DNA from 3 places in the Moorella naiadis (nom. illeg.) genome. Region 1 is predicted to be linked to each of the others. Evidence: riboswitches for the same ligand, from Rfam matches in the RefSeq annotation. Region 1 holds a riboswitch; each other region holds the start of a gene.
The links. A riboswitch is a leader RNA that binds a small molecule or an ion and turns the genes downstream of it on or off. The one in region 1 is predicted to bind cyclic di-AMP.

Region 1 (5,866 bases):
CCATAGAGAAGGACGTGATCCAGGGCCTCGCCCCGTTCGCGGGCCGCCTGGATAAAAATACCCAGGGTCTCCTTGACATGTTCCTGGCCTATGTACTCGGCCAGGCGGCGCGGCCGCAGGCTCAAATCCAGTTCCTGGTCTTCATGATGCAGGTTGCCGGCTACCAGTCTTTCCGTCGCCAACTAAAAACCTCCCCCTTGGCCCAGGGTTTTGAGTACTGCCTGGAGCAGGGCCGTGGTCGTGGCCCCTGACCCCAATTCCTGCCGTGCCCGGGCCAGAACTGGGGCAACCTCTTCCCGGCTGTAGCCCAGGGCCTCCAGGGCGGCCAGGACTTCATCATTATCCTTGTCCCCAGCCGGGCTGGCTGCCGCCACCGGCCCGTTTATCAGGCGGGATTTCCTTACGGTATCCTTTAGTTCCACCAGTAACCGCTGGGCTTTTTTAGCCCCAATACCAGGCAGGGCGGTTAAAAAGGCCGTATCCCCGGCGGCAATGGCCCGGGCGAACTGGTCCGGGGTAGCCGCCCCCAGGATCTGGAGGGCGCCCCGGGGCCCGATACCATTCACCCCCCGCAGGAGGGTAAAGAGGCGCAATTCTTCGGGCCGGGTAAAGCCATAAAGTTCCAGGGCGTCTTCCCTGACCACCAGCTGGGTATAGACGGCTACTTCCGCCCCTGGCTCCGGCCAGGAACGATTGGTCGCCGTGCGCACCAGCCAGCCGATGCCCCCGGTCTCCAGGAGGATGCCCTCCGGCATGACCTGGTGTAACTGGCCCCGCAGGTACCCGATCACCGGCCCGCCGCCTCCTGTTCCTTTTGCCGCCAGGGGGCGAAGCTAGCGTGGCAAATGGCTACTGCCAGGGCATCAGCCACGTCATCAGGCCGCGGTCTTGCCGGCAAGGCCAGTAAAGCCTGGACCATGCGCTCGACCTGTTCCTTGGGTGCCCGGCCAAAACCGGCCACGGACTGTTTGACTTCCAGGGGGGTATACTCGGCTACCGGCAGGCCGGCGTGGGCTGCCGCCAGGAGGATTACCCCCCTAGCCTGGCCCACGGCCAGGGCGGTTTTACTGTTTTTATTGAAAAAGAGTTCCTCGATGGCCAGGGTTGCCGGCTGCTGCCGGGTGATTAACTCCCAGAGACCGGTATAAATGGTTGCCAGCCGCTGGCAGGTTTCCTCACCAGCCGGCGTCCGGATACAGCCATAGTCCAGGGCCTGCAGGCGGCCGCTGCTGGCCTTTACCAGGCCGTAGCCGACAATGGCTGTACCGGGATCAATTCCCAGGATTAACATGATTATGCCTCCGTAAAGAACAAGTAACCTCCTGGCAACTATTCGACATCCAGGAGAGCAGTTCCTTTTTTCCAACCAAAAGAAAAACCGGGTCAGCGACCCGGTGGGGCATGGCGTAAATATTCAACGGTATTCATCCAGGCTGTCCAGGGCTTCCAGGAGCTCTTGCTCGGAATTAAAGACAGCGGCACCGCTCTGGATCTGGGCCTGCCAGTTGGGCGGTAATGAGGAAAGCTTCAGGCCGGTCACCCGCAGTAGCGGCCCCAGGGTACCGGCAGGACCCTGGTAAACAGCTACCAGGCCGTCCTTGACGGCCAGGTGGCGTTTAGGGGCACAGGCCGGGCACAGGCCGTCTACCTCCTGGGTGGCGACCAGGCGCCCGCTTTCCTGGGTCAGGTGCCAGCCCTCGGTTGCCGGGAACAGGGTGCTCATCTCTTCCCTGCCGGCCCACTGCCACTTGACCCCTGCCGGCAGGGGCAGCGGGTAGGAATGACCGCAGCCCCGGTAGTACTTTTCCAGCCGCGGCTCGAGCTGGAACCGGGGTTCGATAATCCCCGGCACCCGTAAGACCACCGCCTGGCGGCCGGAGTTCACCCTGGCCCCCTGGTAGGCAACTATTCCTCCCAGCAGGAAAATAATCAGGCCGATGATAATTAAACGCCGGCTATAAACTGGCATCGTGGCGCCTCCCGGTTAAAATTGCCACTAGCTAGCATTGCCGGCCGCCGTAACTTTTATACCTTTTACTAGCTACTTTCCTATATATCCAACTGGTCCATAATTGCAGCAGGAATATCGGCATTTGTATATACTGCCTGGACGTCATCGTGATCCTCCAGGCGGTCTACCAGGCGCATAACTTTACCGGCCATCTCCGGGTCATCGATGGTGACCGTCGTTTGCGGTACCATCTCGACCTCGGCACTGGCGATGGTGACGCCACTGGCCTGCAGGGCCTCCCGGACTGCTTCCAGCTCACCAGGTGCTGTTTTGATTTCCAGCACCTCGTCGTCCTCGTCATCGACGTCCTCAGCCCCGGCCTCAATAGCCTGCAGGATTACTTCTTCCCGCTTCTCTCCGGCCGGGATTTCCACTGTGATTACCCCTTTAGGGTTAAACATCCAGGCCACACAGCCGTTTTCGCCCAGGTTACCACCGCCCCGGGAGAAGATGTAACGAATCTCCGATGCTGTGCGGTTGCGGTTATCGGTGGCTATATTAAGGAGCATGGCTACGCCACCGGGTCCATAACCTTCATAGGTCATTTCCTCATAATTGGCCCCTTCCAGTTCGCCGGTGCCGCGCATAATGGCCCGCTGGATATTTTCATTGGGCATATTGGCTTCTTTGGCCTTGGCTATGGCCGCTTTCAGGCGCATATTACCCTCAGGATCGCCGCCCCCTATGCGGGCGGCAATGATAATCTCGCGCCCGATTTTGGTAAAGAGGCGACCTCGTTTTTCATCGACCTTGGCCTTACGATTCTTGATATTGGCCCACTTGGAATGTCCGGACATCCCTTTGCCCTCCTCTCTCTCAGAATTTAATTGACGTTAAAATTCTAGCATAGAGGGCCGACCAAAAGCAACACTAACCCGGAACCCGGTAAAAAACTATGGAGCCCCTCATGGATGCTGTCGCCCTCGCCACGAAACCATGAAAATGTTCGCTAAAGGGCTGGCGAGTACAGGTGTAAGGCGGCTTGGTTCGAGGCGTCAGATACTTCCGCGAAGCCGCAGCAAAGCGACGGTGTAATATTTTACCTCTAAGTTTTATGTTAACTTATTTTCTGTTTTATGATAAAATGGGTAACAACGTCGTGGCCACCTGTAAACGCCGAATTTCCGTGGCAGGAAAACGGGGGGACCAATCATTGGGGTTAATCCCGGTCCCTGGCAATAGTTCTATCTTTAGCGGGCTTTCCTTGAGGGGAAGCCCCAGCGAAGGAGAAATAGCTGGGGGCCGGGTAGGGCACTTCCGCCCGCACCCGGCAGCTAACCCCGCAGGCGTTGGAAGGAGGTGGATTTATTATTAGCAGGGCCAGGCGTAAAGCATCAAGAAGGAGGCTTTGCCCGTGCGACGTAAGTGGCTAATCACCACCATGAACCTGGTCTTTGCCGCCGCCCTGGTCGCCCTACCTGTAAGCGCGGCCCGGGCCGTCACACCTGTCAATAATGCTCCCTCCATTACTTACGCTTATAACAATAGCCAGTATATCTCACCCTACTGGCTCTGGCACTACCGCCAGGTCGCCCTGAACCCCGGCAGCGGACAGGCATCCCAGCCTGCGCCGCAGCCAGTAAACCCGCCCCGGCCGGCCCCGGTACCCGTTCGGCCACCCAGGCCCGCTCCCCAGCCGCAACCTGTCCCGGCACCCCAGCCCGTACCCCAGCCGGCTCCCACCGGTAACTACCAGTTAAGTGACTATGAACAACAGGTAATCGATCTGGTCAACGCCGAACGGGCCAAAGCCGGCCTGAAGGCCCTGGCAGCCGATCCCCGGCTGGCCCGGGCGGCCCGTTTGAAGGCCGAAGACATGCGGGACCATAATTATTTCAGCCATGAGTCGCCAACCTATGGCTCCTTCGCTAACCTGCTGCAGCAATCTGGCATTAGCTTTCGCACAGCCGGAGAGAATATTGCCGCCGGTTACAGGACGCCGGCAGCGGTAGTGGCGGCCTGGATGAACAGTCCCGGCCACCGCAGCAATATCCTGAATGCTAACTTTACAGCCATTGGTGTTGGCTACGCCGCCGGCGGCAGCTACGGCACCTACTGGGCCCAGGAATTCATCGGCAATTAAGCGGAGAAATCAAACGGGGAAACAGGAAACGGCAGGTTTAAGTTAAAACCTGCCGTTTTTTTCTGCGGCCAGCACTACCGCTACCAGCGTTACCCATTGGGGATTGCTGCCGCCAACCCACTTCGTCAGCCTAATTTAAATAACTCGGTGCTCAGGTAACGCTCGCCGGTGTCCGGGGCAATGGCCAGGACCCTTTTGCCGCTCCCCAGGCTGCGGGCTACCTGCAGGGCAGCGTAGGCAGCCGCCCCGGAGGAGATGCCTACCAGCAAACCCTCCTCCCGGGCCAGGCGCCGGGCCGTTTCCAGGGCGTCTTCATTGGTTACGGTTATAACCTCATCAATGAGAGCCCTTTTTAGGACTGCCGGCACAAAACCAGCACCTATGCCCTGGATCTTATGCGGTCCCGGCCGGCCGCCGGAAAGGACCGGCGAGGCTGCCGGTTCCACGGCGATCACCTTCACTCCCGGAATCTCTTTTTTTAAAACCTCACTCACGCCGGTCAGAGTGCCACCGGTCCCTACGCCAGCGATAAAGGCGTCTATCCTACCGTCCATCTGCGCCAGGATCTCCCTGGCGGTAGCCTGGCGGTGGATGGCCGGGTTGGCCGGGTTTTCAAACTGCTGGGGCATGAAGTAGCCGGGATTCTCCCGGACTAGCTCCGTAGCTTTGTCCACGGCGCCCTTCATGCCCAGGTTTCCAGACGTTAGGACAAACTCCGCCCCGTAGGCGGCCATGAGCTTGCGCCTTTCCATGCTCATAGTCTCCGGCATGACCAGGAGCAGGCGGTAACCGCGTACGGCCGCTACCATGGCCAGGCCAATACCAGTATTGCCGCTGGTGGGTTCGACAATGGTGGCCCCTGGTTTAAGGCGGCCGTCGGCCTCGGCTGCTTCAATCATGCTCAGGGCGATCCGATCTTTAATACTCCCCCCCGGGTTGAAAAACTCTACTTTCAAGTATACCTCCAAGCCCTGATCCGGCAAGCGATTCAGGCGCAGGATCGGTGTCTGGCCGATTAACTGGGTGATGTCCCGGGCTACTTGCATCTCGACCCCTCCTATAGTTAAGTATTTCTATCGGAATTAATTACATAATAGCTCCTCCACCGGCCCTTGTCAAGTAATAAAGCCCCGGCATCTACCCTTTCTGGTAGTATGCCGGGGCTCCCGTTAGTAATTCCACCTCAACCGCATCCTGACTTAAAAGGCTTCCAGCACAATTTTATGGTCCACCAGGGCCATTTCTTTAATCCGGGCGCGCAGGAGTTTGCGCTTACCAAAGATATCCTCCATTAAGATGCCCTCTTCTCCAGGCAGGACCCGGTCGACATTCTCAAAAATCAGTTCCTCGTCCCCGCCTTCTTTCAACAGGTAGGCATTGGCTTCACACATCCTCGCTCCCCCCTTTCTGACAAAAAACCTTGAGGCGTTGTACCAGGGCTTCTATTAGATGGGGTAAGGGTTCCGTGGTAACCCCGATTATCTCTACCCCGGACCTGTTGACAGGCAACAAGATTTTGCGCGCTGGGCTGGCGGCAACGGCCGCCGCCATGGTCGGGGTCAGCTCGCCGAGCATAGCATCAGCCAGGATTACAGCCAGGGAGCCGGTGATAACGTCTACGCGGGGTACATTGTAGAGTATCGCTCTTTCACCGGTAGCACCCTCGTTGGCCCCGGCCTTAAGCATGGCCACGGTGGCCGCCGCGTTGGTCCCTAGGGCCAGGATCTCTACCTCTGGTGGCAGCTCCTGCCGCAGCCGCACGGTGATATGCT
Region 2 (5,866 bases), on a different contig from region 1:
ACCTATCCACCTTTTGGCCCTGGTAGCGAGCCAAGAAGCGTAGGGCCTGATGGGCCAGGGCCGGGTTTAGGATAAGGGCCTGCCAGGAGGTAATCAAAGAATCACGGCCAAAGGGGGCGGTGTACCAGGGTATCCCGGCGGCTATAATCCGGCCTGCACCGGGATAATCTATTTGCAGGGCTTTGAGGTCGGTGACGGCCGTCTGGAACATGGCATTGATAAAGCTATTGTCGGTCCAGATCCTGGTCGACTCCCTTTGCCACTGGTGGTAAGCAGTCGCCTGCTCAATGGTGGTCGCCGAAAAAAGATCGCTGATCTTGTTCCTCGAAGAGATATTACCTGGATCGGGTTCAATTTTTAAATGCAGGTAGAGCTTTTTTTGGGGCGGCAGGACCAGGGCAAAGGTGATTTCGGCCTGGCCAGGCCGGCCGGTGATGCTTGTCGGCGCCGGTTCAAAGGTAATTCCGGTGGTCCGGAGGAGGTTGTCCAGGCCCCGGTAAGCCAGGACCAGCCCCTGGCGTCGCACTTCCACCGGTAACAATTCACCCCGGCGGCGACGCTGGCTGCCCCGTACCTCAAATATATCCCGGAAATCAGCCGCCAGGTTAAAATGGAGCAACAACTTTACCGGAAAGGGATTAAAGTTTATTAAGCGCAGGCGCTGAAAAAGGGCGTCCTTAATTAACCGTAACTGGCGGAGATGGATGGTCTGGGCCGGTATTACGGTACCATCGGGCAGATTAAAAACCGGGTTGGTTAATTCTATCTGGGCGAAGTGACTATCGCGGATGGAAGAAGAAAGAAATATTGGTCGCTGTCCGGCCACCTGCAACTCCAGGTGACTTAAGTAGCGGGTATCATTATAGTAAAGGCCCAGGCTGCCATTATCCCGCTGGATAACTGAACCATCGGGCAGGGAAACGAGAAAAATCCCCCCTTCCTTCAGCACCTCGGTCGCAGGTTCAATAGCGCACGGATTATGGCGTAAATCTAGCTCTGTATCGAGCATGTACTACCTCCTCCCTTTATTAAAAAAGAATTCGGCAGGCAACCTGGGGTTTCCTTCCTGGGAGAAATGGACTTAAAATTTGCATTTCCCTGGCCGCGTGGTATAATAAAAATATATATATATCCTGGTACGCTGAATTACGGCTTGGGCCGTAAACGGGGGAACCATTTCCGGGGTGAATCCCGGCCAGCAACAGCTTTTATTTTCCTTAAATCTTTGGGTGGATAGGCTGTCATTCAGGGATTGCCGGGGAAGGGAAGGCTAAAGCGCCGGGTAGGGCTAACTTCGGCCCGAATCCGTCAGCTAACTTCGTAAGCGTGGAAGGGAACTACCGGTTAACCGGTATCGTGTTCCATGGCGTTCAAGCTAGCAACCCCGGGTAAAACCGGGGTTGTATTTGTTTTATTACTTTTTACGAGGAGGGCAACAATCAGCTAAAACAAAAGTAAAGGGGGTAGATAATATGAGCAAAAAGCAGGCTGCCAAAATAGTTATGGTTTCCAACCGGGGTTCGTACAACCTGCAGGCGACCCCGGAGGGCATCAAACCCGTCCCGGCCATCAGCGGCCTGGTATCCGCTGTGGAACCATTTTTGCGGAAAAAGGGTGGTGTCTGGGTAGCCTGGGGCGGGCGGGAAGCACCCCAGGAAAATAGCCAGGGTTTAAGGTTGGCTGTACCTATTGAGAATGCGGCTTACACTTTTCATGAAGTACCCCTCACAGCGGGAGAAATAAAACTTTACTATCACGGTTTTACCAATAGTGCCCTCTGGCCCCTGTGCCATTACTTTTTAGATAGATGTCATTATGACGCCAGGGAATGGTCAACTTACGCCCGGGTTAACGCTAAATTTGCCGGGGCGGTTTTTGAAGAGGCCGCGGAGGGTGATATCATCTGGGTCAATGATTACCACCTGGCCCTGGTACCGGCCCATTTACGCCATCGCCAACCGCAGTTAAAACAATTCTTTTTCTGGCATATACCCTTCCCCCACCACGACCTGTTGGCCACTCTCCCTTGGGCGCCCCACATCCTGCGCGGCCTCCTAGGAACCGATGTCCTGGGTTTCCATCTCCAGGCCTATGTTGATAATTTTTTACAGGCAGCAGCCCAGTTGCTGGGGGCCCGGGTTGACTTTGAAGAAAATATTGTCTACTGGGAACAACGACGCATCCATGTCGGTGCCTGGCCCATGGGGATCGATTATCGGGCCTTCCAGCGCCAGGCGGTCGAACCCTCTACCAGGGCCAGGGCTGAGGAATTAAGGGAACAAATCGGCGTTGAACGCCTGGCCCTGAGCGTGGAGCGTCTTGATTATACCAAGGGGATCCTGGAAAGGCTCCTGGCCTGGGAGCGTTTGCTGGAAGAGGCCCCGGAATGGCGTGGCCGGGCGGCCCTGGTACAGATCGCCGTACCCAGCCGGACGGCTGTACCCGCCTACCGTCGTCTAAAGGAAGAGGTGGAAGCAGCCGTAGGCCGTATCAATGGGCGTTTCAGTGACGGTAGCTATCGCCCCGTCCATTACTTCTGGCGCGGCCTCCCCCGGCAGGAACTAGTAGCCTACTACCTGGCGGCCGATGTCATGATGGTTACGCCCCTCAGGGATGGTTTAAACCTGGTAGCCAAAGAATATGTGGCCTCACGGTGTGACAATACCGGCGTGCTGGTATTGAGCCGTTTCGCCGGAGCCGCCCAGGAACTCAAAGGAGCCGTCCTGGTCAATCCTTATGATATTGATGGTATGGCCATGATCTTTAATACGGCCCTGGGGATGGGCCGGGCGGAACAAGAAAAAAGGTTGCGTCTTTTGCAAGAAAGGGTACGGCGCCATGATGTCCACTGGTGGATGAACTGTTTCCACCAAACAATGGCTTTAAAGAAAGGAGAAGCGGATGATGTCTCCGGGTCGGCTAGCAGCTAAGATCCGGCACCACGGCGAAATTCTCCTCATGTGTGACTACGACGGTACCCTGGTTCCCCTGACCTCCCGCCCGGAACTGGCTCGTCCCGGGAAAAACCTGCTGAAATTACTGCAGTATCTGCTACAACGGCAGGGCCTGCACCTGGTTATAATCAGCGGCCGCTCCCTCGCCGACCTCCGCCACCTGTTGCCGGTACCCGGTCTCTGGCTGGCTGGCCACCACGGCACTCGGGTCGTGGACCCGAAGGGAGAAGTTATCGCGCTCTCGCCGCCAGCACCCGGAGATATTCCCTGGACAAAAATTTTTTCTCTGGCCCGGAAAATTGCAGCAGGGATTCCGGGCCTTTTGGTGGAAAATAAAGGAGAAAACCTGGCCCTGCACTACCGGTTGGCCGCGCCGGGAGACGCCGCAGCCGCCCTGGAGGGGTTTCGCCGCGAAGTCAAACCATATTTAAAATACGGCCTCGAATTTATCGCCGGGCATAAGGTCCTGGAGCTTCGCCCCCGGGGAGCCCACAAAGGGGTGGCGATAAACTATTTCACCCGCCGCTGGCCCCGGGCTTTACCCCTTTACCTGGGGGATGATAGTACCGATGAGGATGCCTTTAACGCCCTGCCGGCTAACGGCCTGGCTGTAGGGATCGGTCCCCGTTTCTCCGGCCGGACCCCTTATTTCCTGGCTTCGCCGGTAGAAGTCAGCCATTTTCTTTTCGGTTTAGCCTGATATAACCGGGCCAATTTTTAACCTGCATTAACTTCTTTTAACCTTCTAGCCAAAACTAAGGGGGTAATATTTAAGCTAGGGCGACATAAAAATAAACGTGAACATGCGAACGAGGTGATTATTTTTGGCCACCATCCAGAAAGCTATTATTCCCGCTGCCGGCTGGGGTACCCGCTTCCTGCCGGCTACTAAAGCCCAACCAAAGGAAATGCTACCCATCGTCGACAAACCGGCCATCCAGTTCATCGTTGAGGAAGCCGTTAATGCCGGGGTCGAAGACATCCTGATTATCACCGGCAAAAACAAGCGCGCCATTGAAGACCATTTTGACCGTTCCCTGGAGTTAGAGGACCTCCTGCGGGAAAAGGATAAAGGGGAACTCCTGGCCCTGGTGGAAAGAATCGCCGACCTGGCTGATATCCACTATATTCGCCAAAAGGAACAGCTGGGCCTGGGCCATGCCGTCTACTGCGCCCGCAAGTTTATCGGCCAGGAGCCCTTCGCCGTCCTCCTGGGAGACGATATTATCGTCAATACCCCTTCCTGCCTGGAGCAGATGCTGGCCGTTTATGAAGAAGTCAAGGCCCCCATTGTCGCCGTCCAGGAGGTCCCCCGGGAAGAAGTCAACCGCTACGGGGTCATCGCTCCCCTGGAGATTGACGGCCCCCTGATCCAGGTCAAAGACCTGGTGGAGAAACCACAACCCGCTGAAGCTCCCTCCAACCTGGCCGTTATTGGCCGCTACCTCCTGGTGCCGGAGATCTTCCCCCTGCTGGAGATGGTACAACCCGGCGCCGGTGGAGAGATCCAATTGACGGATGCCTTGCGCTTACTGGCTAGCCAGGACCTGGTCTACGCCTACCGCTTCCAGGGCAAGCGCTACGACATCGGTGATAAACTTGGTTTCCTCCAGGCCACAGTGGAATTCGCCCTGGCCCGGCCGGACCTGGCCGGCCCCTTCCGCGAGTACCTGGCCGGGATCATCTCTTCCGCCCTGGGTAACCTGCAGATTGCCGCCACTAAGGAATAATACGCATATTTACCTGGCTCCATGCGTCTCGTATCAGGGAGTATCTAGGGCAAAATATTAGTCCAATCCTGTGGCCACAGCCTGAATAAGAGTCCGCCCTGCTGAATGAAAGGAGCGGACTCTTTTATGGTCCTTTTAAACTGCTACCGCGTTACTCCACTTGCCGCAGCGGTCACCCCAGCGGGCCAGGACCTCTTTTCCTTCTTTTAATTCTACTACTTCACAGTGATTGGCACACCCGCGGCATTCAAAACCGCCGGTGTGGAATTCCCTGTCGGTAAGCTCGAAGCCCCGGAAGGAGCTCACCTTCAGGCCCGCTTCCCGGGCCAGGAGGGCGGCGCCGAAGGCCCCCATGACGCCGAAGTGTTCAGGAACGATGACCTCCGTTCCCAGGGCGCGGCTGAAGGCCTGGCGCATGCCGGCATTGGCCGCCACCCCGCCCTGAAAGACTACCGGCGGCAGGATCTCTTTGCCCTTGCCGACGTTATTCAGGTAGTTACGTACCAGGGCCTCACACAGGCCAGCAACGATATCGTTCAGGGGGTGGCCCTGCTGCTGTTTATGTATCATGTCGGACTCAGCAAAGACGGCACAGCGTCCGGCTATCCGTACCGGGTTCTGCGCCTCCAGGGCTAGGCGGCCAAAATCCTCGATGGGAATCCCCAGGCGGGCCGCCTGCTGGTCCAGGAAGGAACCGGTGCCGGCGGCGCAGACGGTATTCATAGCGAAATCAGTGACTACACCCTGGCGCAGGATGATTATTTTCGAATCCTGGCCGCCGATTTCTAGTACCGTCTGCACGCCGGGCACCACCTGGCTGGCGGCCACGGCGTGGGCGGTAATTTCGTTTTTGACCACATCGGCCCCCGTCATGACGGCCGCCAGGCCGCGACCGCTGCCGGTAGTGCCTACACCGGCCACGCTGATGTCCCGGCCCAAGGTATCCCTAATCTCCCGCAAGCCCTCCTGGATGGCCGGGATGGGCTGGCCGCGGGTCCGCAGGTAAACGTAGGCCAGTAGTTGGCCACTGCCGGTGTCCAGGGCAATGACGTTAGTGCTGACGGAGCCAACGTCGATACCCAGGTAGATAGACTTCAAACTGGATCAACTCCTTTTTCATCTGCTTAGTAATCCCATGAAGGTTCACGCCTCCACAACTGAGACGAGGGACTGGCTGGTACA
Region 3 (5,866 bases), on a different contig from region 1:
GGCCAATGGCATGGGTCAGGATAACCTCAAAAAGAATGGTACTGATGCCCAGGGTGCCGATAACCCCCAGGAGGGGGAATTCCACCGTCCGGCCGCGGTAGTTAATTTTAATGTTTAAGGGTACTTTATAGGGCCGGGGCGCATAGGGGTCGGTGAAACGTAACTTAATTAGCGCGATAAAGACCAGGATATAGCCGGTGGTAGCCCCAAAGGCGTACATGTTACCCAGGGTATCCATGGCGTTGGGCGTTAAGAAAGAAAGGACGAGCTGCAGGACGCCGATGCCGGAAAAGACCAGGATGGTCCGGTAAGGGGTCCGGAAACGCGGGTGGACGGCATTGAACCAGTCGCTGATAAAGTGAAACTGGCTCATGGCGAAGGTAAGCCGTGAGGCGCTCATGACGCCGGAGTTGGCCGAAATCAGCAGGATGGTGGCCCCCAGCAGGGCGGCAAAGGGGCCGGCGATAATGCCGATAAAGGGGATGGCATGGGCCAGGGTAGCCACCGGGTCGCCGACGGCCTCGGCAATATCCTGCCACGGCAGGACGCCCAGGCTCATGGTGGAAAAGGCAGTAGCAAAGATAAATACGGTGAAGATGAGGCCGACGGAGGTCCGGGGCACAACCGTTGCCGGCCGTTTGGTTTCCTGAGCCGCCTGGGAAATGGATTCCAGGCCGACGAAGGAGATGATGGCCAGGGAGGAACCGTAAGCAAATTCCTTAAAAGTAGGGAACTGGGTGATCCACTGGTGGGCCAGGAGTTCCGGACGCCAAGCAAAGAGGAAGCCAAAGACAATAATGGTCGATTCCGTCAGGATATCAATGGCTCCCAGGATTTCGTTGAGCAATGAGGATTCCCGCATCCCCCGGATGTTGAGGGCGATAAGAAAGATAACCAGGACCAAGGCTTCGGCCATCCAGACCAGGTTGACGTGATGCAGGGGCCCGATGCTAATAGCCAGGGAATCAACATTGATGCTAAATAGATAAGGCAAAAAGAAGTTGATATAGCCGGCGGAAGCAGTAGCAAAGAGGGCAATATCGATAGTATAGTCCAGTAATAAGGCCGATCCGGCCACAAAGCCCCAGAAATCGCCCAGCCCACGCAGGGTGAAGAACTGCCCCCCGCCGGCCACGGGGTAGGTAGCGGCCAGTTCGGTATAGGCGAGACCGATCATAATGTACACCAGCCCGGCCAGGGCGAAGGCCAGACCGGTAGCCCCTTTAGCCCAGAGCATGACCAGGCCCAGGGCGGCGTAGATATCGGCGCCGACATCAGCGTAACCCCACATATAGGAGCCCCAGACGGTGACCTCCCGGCGTAACTCTAACTTTTCTGTCGCCGCAGCCAAATGCAACCCTCCTCCAGTCAAAAAACAAAACCAGAATAAACCAGAATAAACCAGGATAAACCAGAATAAAAGGAATAGAAAAAACCAGCCGACCCCTTATGGCCCCCCGCTGGTTTTCATCATGAATTCATCTCCCCTCCAGCCTGCGAGGTTAGCTGCCGGGTTCGGGCCGGAGCAAGCCCTACCCCACTCCCAGTCTGCCAGCTCCGTTACTCGCCAGTACCCTGAATTACCTGGAGTAATAAAGTAGACTGAGGGCAGGGATTCACCCCTGTGGTGGTTCCCCCGTTCCCTATTATTTGCGGGATTCGGCCTTCTCATGTCTTACAGGCATTTCGCGTTAATGTTAGCAGCCGGCAATCAGACTGTCAAAAGAGCCTTGGCCTGGTATATAATACTCTCGGTTTAAATAGGCCGGCATTTTTGTGTGATGGCTACAGGGCTTTGAAAAATAACAGTTTGCTATTCCGTAATGCTTCTTGCGGTACTGGCCTGGATGTAATATAATCGGTGCAAGCAAAAATAGGTGGTGGCATTTATGGAGTATGGCAGCAAAAAAGTGGCGGCAGTAGCCATTAAGATGGCCCTCTCGGAAAGCCGGGAGGAAGAGGCCCGGCTGAAAAAGGAGTATGCCGCCGGCGGTATAGCCACGGCGGCAGTGGATTACGGCGGGGAATTTATCAATTCCGTACAGAAAATAGTTGAACGGGCGGTGGTGGCGGCCAAGCGGGAAGGGGTTATCAAAGAGACCCATCTCGAAGAGGGAGCCATCGCCGGGGCGACCCGGGAAGCCCTGTCCCAGATGATGCCCAAGGCCATCGGCCTGAATGTAGGGGGCAAGATTGGCATCGCCCGCTGGCAGGATCACCTGAGTGTAGCCATCTTCTTCGGCATCGGCCTGCTCCACCTGGATGAAGTCGGCATCGGCCTGGGACACCGGGCTGTGTGAAAAACATGACCGATAAGGATATCATGAACGCGGTTTCCAGACCCCGGTGGGGTAATATTATCTACCGGCAGCGGGATTAAAGGCTGTTACCGTAGTACGGTAGGAGGGTTACGATGACGGATCAAAAGGATAAGGATAGACTGAAAAAGAGGGTCCGGGGCCTGCGCGGTGCCGTAGACGTACCGAAAAACACACCCCCGGCGATTATCGCCGCCACCGCAGGGTTGCTGCGGGAGATAGTGGCGCGTAACAACCTGTTAGTCGAGGATATTATCAGCGCCTTCTTTACCGTGACCCCGGACCTCAACGCCGCTTTCCCGGCCGCAGCCGCCCGTCGTCTGGGCTGGGTGGATATAGCCTTGATGTGTGCCACGGAGATACCGGTACCGGGAAGCCAGCCGGGAATTGTCCGGGTTTTAATTCATGCCTATAGTGATCAGGAACCGGTCCATGTCTATTTAGGCCGGGCAGCAGAATTACGTCCAGATTTGAGTTAAGACCTGAAATATTTATTGACAGTCCCTAATCCTGTATGGTATTCTTTTACCAACAACTGAATATATGCATGAGCAGAGTTGAGTCGAGTTAAGTTTGAGTTGAGCCTGGAGTTTGAGCGGGTAATAGTTAAACCTGACCAGGGCTTACTTAAGCGCTGGTTTTTATTTTGCCCTCGGGGAGGGATTAACGTTGTTCCATCCCGACCGGGAGACCTTCCTGGCCATGGCCAGGGAAGCCCCCTACGTACCTGTCTGGACGGAAATCCTGGCCGATACGGAAACCCCCATCTCCCTTTACTTAAAATTTAGCGGCACCCGCGATAGTTTCTTGCTGGAGAGTGTCGAGGGTGGAGAAAACCTGGGCCGCTACTCCCTCATCGGCTTTGATCCATTGCTGACCTTTACTGTCAGGGATGGCAGGGCCTATTTAACCTCGGCCGGTGTTACCAGGATGCTGGAGGAAAAACCCCTGGCGGCCTTGTATAGTTTAACAGGCCGCCTGGCGCTGCCCCCTGGCGACGGCCCTCGTTTTCAGGGTGGCCTGGTGGGCTATCTTGGTTATGATCTGGTGCATGAACTGGAGGCTTTACCGGGGGGACCAGTCAATGATCTACAGTTGCCTGACACCCACTTAATCCTGAACCGCTGCTATCTGGTTTACGACCATGTTTTGCAGACAGTAAGGATTACCTGCTTGGGACGAGGCGGTAAGGATGCCAGCGATGGTTACGCCGAGGCGGTGGCCATGGTACGGCAGATTCTGGCGGAATTAGGGCGGCCTTTAGCGGAAAAAACTTTGACCGGCTGTCATGACTGGAGTCTACCGGCAGGCAGGCCGCCTATGCCGGCAGGGATTCCCTGGCAGGCCAGCGTCAGCCGGGAAGATTTTATCAAGATGGTTACGAAAGCCAAAGAGTATATTGCCGCCGGGGATATCTTCCAGGTGGTACTCTCCCAGCGGTTGAGCCTTCCCTTCAGGGGCGATCCCCTGGCCGTATACCGCCGCCTGCGGGCTTTGAATCCTTCTCCCTATATGTTTTACCTGAATTTCCCGGAGGTACAACTAGTGGGCGCTTCGCCGGAAATGCTGGTCCGGGTGGAAAAGGGGGTCATCGATTACCGGCCCATTGCCGGCACCAGGCCCCGGGGCCATACCGCCGCTGAGGACCGGGCCCTGGCCGCGGAACTCCTGGCCAGTGAAAAGGAGCGCGCCGAACACCTGATGCTCCTGGACCTGGGCCGTAACGACGTCGGCCGGGTGGCTGCGCCGGGCAGCCTTCAGGTACCCCGGCAAATGGTGGTGGAATATTACTCCCATGTCATGCATCTGGTTTCCCATATTACCGCCCGGTTGGACGCCGGCAGGGAGGCCCTGGATGCCATGAAGGCCTGTTTCCCGGCTGGCACAGTAACGGGAGCCCCCAAGGTACGGGCCATGGAGATTATCGCTGAACTGGAACCAACTGCCCGGGGGCCCTATGCCGGGGCTGTCGGCTACCTGGGCCTCCACGGCAACCTAGATACCTGTATAACTATCCGCACCATCGCCTTTACCCGTGACCGGGCCTTTATCCAGGCCGGAGCAGGCATTGTCGCCGACTCTGATCCCGAGGCCGAGTATGAAGAGACCCTGAATAAAGCCCGGGCCCTACTGCAAGTATTAAGGGACCAGGAGGTGGTGTTCCGTGCTGTTAATGATTGATAACTACGATTCCTTTACTTACAACCTGGTACAGTACTTCCGGGAACTGGGACAGGAGGTGACGGTGCGGCGGAATGATGCCATAACCCTGGAGGAGATTGCCGGCCTGCAGCCTGCTTACCTGGTCCTGTCCCCTGGTCCCTGCACCCCTGACGAAGCCGGTATCTCCCTGGCGGCCATAACCGCCTTCAGCGGCAAAATCCCCATCCTGGGGGTTTGCCTGGGCCACCAGAGCATTGCCCAGGCCTTCGGTGGGCGGGTAGTCCGGGCCGGGAGGCTGATGCACGGCAAGACCTCCAATATTACCCACGACGGTAAAACTATTTACCAAGACATCCCCAATCCCTTTACTGCCACTCGCTACCATTCTTTAATCGTTGACGAGGCCACCTTGCCTCCCTGCCTGGAGGTGACCGCCCGGAGCGAAGCCGGAGAGCTCATGGGCCTGCGCCACCGCCAGTTACCCATTGAAGGCGTCCAGTTTCACCCCGAGTCCATCCTGACGACAGCAGGAAAACAACTCCTGCAAAACTTCCTGGTAAGCTATGCCCATTAACCCTACCAAAATAAGAGAGGAGATGAGCCGAGTGTTAAAGGGTCAGATTAGTAAAGTAGTAGCCGGCCAGCACTTGAGCGAAGCCGAAGCCGGGGAAGCCATGGACATCATCATGACCGGCCAGGCCACCCCGGCCCAAATAGCCGCCTTTATTACCGCCCTGCGCCTTAAAGGAGAAACAGTAGATGAGATCACTGGTTTTGCCCGCAGCATGCGCCGCCACGCCACCAGTATCACCACCAGCCACCAGGTATTCGTCGACACCTGCGGCACCGGCGGTGATGGCCGCCAGACCTTCAACATCTCCACTACTGCCGCCTTCGTCGTCGCCGGCGCCGGGGTGGCCGTGGCCAAACACGGTAATCGTTCCGTTTCCAGTCGCTGCGGCAGCGCAGACATGCTCGAGGCCTTGGGCATCAAGGTCGACCTGCCTGCGGCCACAGTTGCTCGTTGCCTGGACGAAGTAGGTATGGCCTTCCTCTTTGCCCCCGTCTTCCACGGGGCCATGAAATACGCTGCCGGACCGCGGCGGGAGATCGGCATCCGCACGGCCTTCAATCTCCTGGGACCCCTGACCAACCCGGCCGGCGCCCCCTACCAGCTGGTAGGGGTTTACGACCCGGCTTTAACGGAGACTGTCGCTGCCGTCTTGGGACGCCTGGGCAGCCGCCAGGCTTACGTGGTCCACGGTAGTGACGGCCTGGACGAGATAACCACCACCGGTCCCAGCAAAATCACCTGCCTGGATAACGGCAGCATTAGAACTTATACCTTTGAACCTGCAGACGCCGGCTTGCCCCGGGCCACCCTG

Region 2: it holds a riboswitch for cyclic di-AMP, as region 1 does, so the genes downstream of both, SDD30_RS12470 (alpha,alpha-trehalose-phosphate synthase (UDP-forming)) here and SDD30_RS02175 (CAP domain-containing protein) in region 1, are expected to answer to the same signal.
Region 3: it holds a riboswitch for cyclic di-AMP, as region 1 does, so the genes downstream of both, SDD30_RS12585 (APC family permease) here and SDD30_RS02175 (CAP domain-containing protein) in region 1, are expected to answer to the same signal.

The regions. Positions count from the first base shown of each region.
Region 1 covers NZ_JAXGFQ010000002.1:164,235-170,100, forward strand. Annotated here, with positions in the region: gene ruvB (Holliday junction branch migration DNA helicase RuvB) at 1-182, opposite strand, end outside; gene ruvA (Holliday junction branch migration protein RuvA) at 183-791, opposite strand; gene ruvC (crossover junction endodeoxyribonuclease RuvC) at 788-1,291, opposite strand; gene SDD30_RS02165 (hypothetical protein) at 1,415-1,969, opposite strand; gene SDD30_RS02170 (YebC/PmpR family DNA-binding transcriptional regulator) at 2,050-2,808, opposite strand; cyclic di-AMP (ydaO/yuaA leader) riboswitch at 3,116-3,315, shown strand; gene SDD30_RS02175 (CAP domain-containing protein) at 3,366-4,094, shown strand; gene cysK (cysteine synthase A) at 4,220-5,140, opposite strand; gene SDD30_RS02185 (CooT family nickel-binding protein) at 5,294-5,485, opposite strand; gene SDD30_RS02190 (DUF3842 family protein) at 5,478-5,866, opposite strand, start outside.
Region 2 covers NZ_JAXGFQ010000020.1:45,891-51,756, reverse strand. Annotated here, with positions in the region: gene SDD30_RS12475 (amylo-alpha-1,6-glucosidase) at 1-1,009, opposite strand, end outside; cyclic di-AMP (ydaO/yuaA leader) riboswitch at 1,130-1,342, shown strand; gene SDD30_RS12470 (alpha,alpha-trehalose-phosphate synthase (UDP-forming)) at 1,473-2,930, shown strand; gene otsB (trehalose-phosphatase) at 2,902-3,654, shown strand; gene galU (UTP--glucose-1-phosphate uridylyltransferase GalU) at 3,779-4,684, shown strand; gene SDD30_RS12455 (acyl-CoA dehydratase activase) at 4,820-5,782, opposite strand.
Region 3 covers NZ_JAXGFQ010000021.1:15,265-21,130, forward strand. Annotated here, with positions in the region: gene SDD30_RS12585 (APC family permease) at 1-1,351, opposite strand, end outside; cyclic di-AMP (ydaO/yuaA leader) riboswitch at 1,478-1,675, opposite strand; gene SDD30_RS12590 (HutP family protein) at 1,890-2,300, shown strand; gene aroH (chorismate mutase) at 2,414-2,797, shown strand; gene trpE (anthranilate synthase component I) at 2,988-4,499, shown strand; gene pabA (aminodeoxychorismate/anthranilate synthase component II) at 4,483-5,055, shown strand; gene trpD (anthranilate phosphoribosyltransferase) at 5,087-5,866, shown strand, end outside.